DNA from 2 places in the Micromonospora sp. NPDC002389 genome. Region 2 is predicted to be linked to the other one. Evidence: riboswitches for the same ligand, from Rfam matches in the RefSeq annotation. Region 2 holds a riboswitch; the other holds the start of a gene.

Region 1 (2,194 bases), on a different contig from region 2:
GTAGAACGTCGTCCTCGGTGTGGGCGGGGCTGAGGGGCCTCGCTCCCCTGGGCCGGGAGACGGCTGACGGGGCGGTCGTCCAGGGTTGTGTAGCAGCTGTGATCAGCGCGCCGGATAGGGTGCCCGTCATGCCAGCACACGAACTTCGGGCGCGTCCTGTGAAGGCGAAGCGCGTGCTCATCCTCGGCGGTCCTGGCAGTGGAAAGACGACGCTTGCACGCACGTTGGCAACGCTGCTGTCCGCGCCGTGTCGCGAGTTGGACAGGCTGGCGTATGACTCTCCGGACGGTCGTAACGAGGCTCCGTTCTGGCAGTGGACACGGACCTCTGATGGTGTCCGTCGGGAACGCGCGGCCGAACTCGCCACCACTGAAACCTGGGTGGCGGAGGGTTTGTATGCCGGCTGGACCTCAGCGTTGCGCGACGCTGCCGACGTCGTCGTCTGGCTCGACTTGCCGACGCGGATGACGACCTGGCGGGTAGTGCGGCGCGCGATTGAGCACCGACTACGCGGTGGCAGTGACTGGGATGTCCGGTCAGCCGTCCGCGTAGCGCGTGGATCGCGCAGCTACCGTTCCCGACCCCTCGCGACAGCCGAGCAACTGCATGAACGGGACGGGGCCAACGGAACCCGCACGCTTGAGCAGTTCGTCAGTCTGGTCGCGGACAAGACCATCCGTTGCCGCACTGCCGCCGACGTCCGTCGCACCACCGACTGGCTGAGCAGTGCATAGCTGAAAAGCCACTCGCCGGATCGTCGCCTGGACCGTTTGGGCACTGGACAAAAAGCAACCAAAATCCGTTATGTCTGGTTTACTGGTGATCAGGGGAACACCAGGAGTCACACCGGCTGCACCAGCCCCACCAGCACCGGTAGGCTCGGACCCGGTCTCCGCCAGGCGGCACTCGACGGTGCCGGCGGTGACCGCCGCCTAATCGCCTGCCAGGGCGAACCGGGGAACCATGTTCCAGGGGTGCATCCGCGTCCAGCGGTAGGGATCTTCCGTCCCGAACCCGTCAGCTAACCCGGTCGGCGGCTGACGGAAGGACATGTGCATGCCAGCAGTGGCAACCGTGAGACCGGCCGCCCGTACGGCGGCCCTGATCGCTGCGGGGCTCGCCCTCGCCCTGGGCGCCGCGCTCGCTCCCTTCAGCGCCGCCTCCGCAGCCCCCGGTGACGTCGGCGACGAGGGCGGCACACCGGCGCTGCGCGCCCAGTTGGAGGCGGCCAGCAAGGGCTACCTCGACGCCAAGACCGCCCTGGACCGCTCGGTCGACCGGCAGAAGAAGCTGGCCGAGCAGCTCACCACGACCGAGGGTCAGCTCACCGAACGCAGCGACAAGGTAGCCGAGATCGCCGCGCAGGCGTATCGCGGCGGCCGACTCGGTGCCGCGTCGGCGCTGCTCAACAGCGGTTCCCCGGCCGGTTTCATGGACCGCGCGGCGGCGCTGGACGCGGTGGCGGCCAATGAGGAACGCGCGCTGCGGGACCTGCGGACCACCCGGGACGAGGTCAGCAAGACCAAGCAGGCCCTCGATGTCGAGGTGCAGGAGCAGCGCAAGCAGGTGGCCGTGATGGCCAAGCGCAAGGAGCAGGCCGAGCGCTCGCTGACCGTGGCCGAGGAGCGCGCCGAGCGCGCCGAGCGGGCTGCGGCACAGGAGCGGGCCAGCCGGACCCCGGCACGCGGCGGCGGTTCCAGCAGCCCCACGGCCAAGCCGGCACCGCGCAACGCCAACGGCTCCTGGCCGGCCGAGTCGTGCAGCGTCAACGACCCCACCCCGGCCAACGGCTGCATCACGCCCCGCACCCTGCACGCGCTCAACCAGGCCAAGGCGGCCGGCTTCACCCGGTACGTCTCCTGCTACCGCGCGGGCGGCTCGGGTGAGCACCCGAAGGGTCGGGCCTGCGACTTCGCGGCGCAGAAGAACGGCTTCGGCGGGGTCGCCACCGGCGGCGACCGGACGTACGGCAACAACCTGGCGGCGTTCTACGTCAACAACGCCGACCGTCTCGCCGTGCTCTACGTGATCTGGTACAAGCAGATCTGGCTGCCGAGCAGCGGCTGGCGGACGTACAGCGGCGCGCGGGGCGACCCGTCCAGCGACCACACCAACCACGTGCACCTGTCGGTGTACTGATCCACACGGCACGCCGGGTGGCCGCCCTCGCGGGTGGTCCACCCGGCGTCGTCGT
Region 2 (2,194 bases):
CATCCCGACGTGGTGCAGGTCGCGGTAGTAGAAGACCAGATCACCCGGGCGCAGGTCGCCGCGACCGACCGAGGCCGTGACCTGCCGCTGCCGCGCCGCGTTGTGCGGCAGCGCCACTCCGGCCCGCGCCCACGCGGCCAGCATCAACCCCGAGCAGTCGTACGCGTGCGGCCCCTCGGCGCCCCACGAGTACGGCTTACCGATCTGGGCGCACGCGAAGGTGACCGCCTCACCGGCCGGGCCACCCGGGTAGGTGGCCGGACAGGGCGCCGGCCGCAACGGACCACCACCCCCGTCGTCGTACGCGCGCAGCCGCAACCGTTGCAGCCGCTCGATCTCGGTGTCGATCTGCCGCCGCTTCGCGGCCAGGTCGGCCTCGGTGCGGGTCAGCTCGGCGGTGGTGCGGTCCAGTCCGGCTCGGGCGGCGGCGAGTTCGTCACGCAGTTCGCGCGCCTGGCGTACGTCCTCCTGCTGGAAGCGGGCGTACCGGTCGAGCAGGCCGAGCTGGGCGACGACCTCGCTCGGCGACCGGCTGCCCAGCAGCGTGTTCACGGCGCGGACCGGCTCGCCCCGGTACGCCCGCGCGGCCAGCGCGCCGACCCGCTTCATCGCCTCGTCCACCTGCTGTTGCAGTGGGGCGATGCGGGCGGTCAGGGCGTCCGCCTCCCGGCGGGTGCCGGCCAGGTCCTGTCGGGTCGCGTTGTGTCGTTCGATGACGGCTTCGAGCCGGTTCCAGTCCTCGTCGATCTGGCGCTCGATGTCGTCGACCGTGGGGTCGGCGTGGGCCGCCGTCGCGCCGCCGGTCAGCAGAACGGCGGTCGCGGCGAGTGCGGCGAGTGCGGTGGTGCAGCGGTACCAGCGGGATCGCGGCGCATCCGTCGTCGGGCCGGGCTTCGCCGACCGGTACGACGGAGGCCGCGGGGCATGGTGTGCCACCGGGCTGCGTACTCCTTCTTCCCAGACCGCCTACCGGGTTAGCTGACGGGTTCGGGCGGGAAGGGGGCGCCCTACCGCGACCATCGCGGACTCACCCCGGGAACCTGGGTCCCCGGCTCGCTCGGACAGCGACTCGGCGGTGTCGGACCGTCACCGCCCCGGGTGGGCGGTCCTGCCAGCGGCCCGACGATTGACCAGCGTAGGGACGACCAGCGTCGATACGCAACACACCCACACCGTCACTCTCGGTGCATTAATCCGACAACGAAGAAGGCCCCCGGTCGCTTGACCGAGGGCCTTTCGTCGTTCCTGCGTACGCGCTCAGGCGTCAGCCGGGTCGGCGGAAGCCGGCGACCGGCATCGTCGTGATCGGCGAGACGTTGACCGGCTTACCGGCCCGTGGTGAGTGGACCATCGTGTTGTTGCCCAGATAGAGCCCGACGTGACTCACGTCGCTGCGGAAGAACACCAGGTCACCAGGGCGGGCCTCGGCCCGGGAGATGACCTTGCCCTCGCGCCACTGGGCGCCGGTGAAGTGGGTGAGGTGGATACCCGCCGCCTTGTACGCGTACTGGGTGAGACCGGAGCAGTCGAACGAGTTCGGCCCGGTGGCACCCCAGACGTACGGCTTGCCGACCTGCGCGCAGGCGGTCCGGATGGCCGTCCGGGCCGCGTCGCTGACCACACCGTTGATGGTCGGGCAGTTGGTGGTCTTGACCGTGGTCACCGGAAGGGACCGCTCCAGCCGCTTGATCTCGGCGTCGATCTGCTTCTTCTTCGCCGCGAGCTGCTTCTGCTTGGCCTCCTGGTCGACGATCAGCGCGTCGAGCGTGGCCTTCTGGTCGTCGTACTTCTTGCGGATCTTCATGACGCCCTCGAGCTGACGGCGCTCCTCCCAGGCCAGCCGGTCGAGGAGGGCCATCTGCTCACCGAGCTGGTCCGGCTTCGCGTTCAGCAGCACCGCGCCGAGTTCCTGCGACGGGCCGGTGATGTAGTACCGGGAGGCGAGGCCGGCGACCCGGTTCATCGCCAGCTCCGTCTCCAGCGCCAGCGGCTGGATCTTCTTCTCCAGCTTGTCGGCCTTCTCGCGGTTGACCCGCAGCTCCGAGCGCACCTTGTTGAACTGCTCGATGGTGGGTTCGAGCTGCTGCCACTGCTTGTCGATCTGGCGCTCGATCTCGTCCACCGACGGCTCGGCGTAGGCGGGCGCGGCGACCATACCGGCACCGACCGCAGCGGCGGCGACCAGGACGACCAA

What was found. A riboswitch is a leader RNA that binds a small molecule or an ion and turns the genes downstream of it on or off. The one in region 2 is predicted to bind cyclic di-AMP.
Region 1: it holds a riboswitch for cyclic di-AMP, as region 2 does, so the genes downstream of both, ABT008_RS23380 (coiled-coil domain-containing protein) here and ABT008_RS19775 (NlpC/P60 family protein) in region 2, are expected to answer to the same signal.

The regions. Positions count from the first base shown of each region.
Region 1 covers NZ_JBEOWP010000013.1:99,187-101,380, reverse strand. Annotated here, with positions in the region: gene ABT008_RS23385 (P-loop NTPase family protein) at 129-734, shown strand; cyclic di-AMP (ydaO/yuaA leader) riboswitch at 920-1,052, shown strand; gene ABT008_RS23380 (coiled-coil domain-containing protein) at 1,057-2,139, shown strand.
Region 2 covers NZ_JBEOWP010000009.1:322,214-324,407, forward strand. Annotated here, with positions in the region: gene ABT008_RS19775 (NlpC/P60 family protein) at 1-936, opposite strand, end outside; cyclic di-AMP (ydaO/yuaA leader) riboswitch at 949-1,085, opposite strand; gene ABT008_RS19780 (C40 family peptidase) at 1,265-2,194, opposite strand, start outside.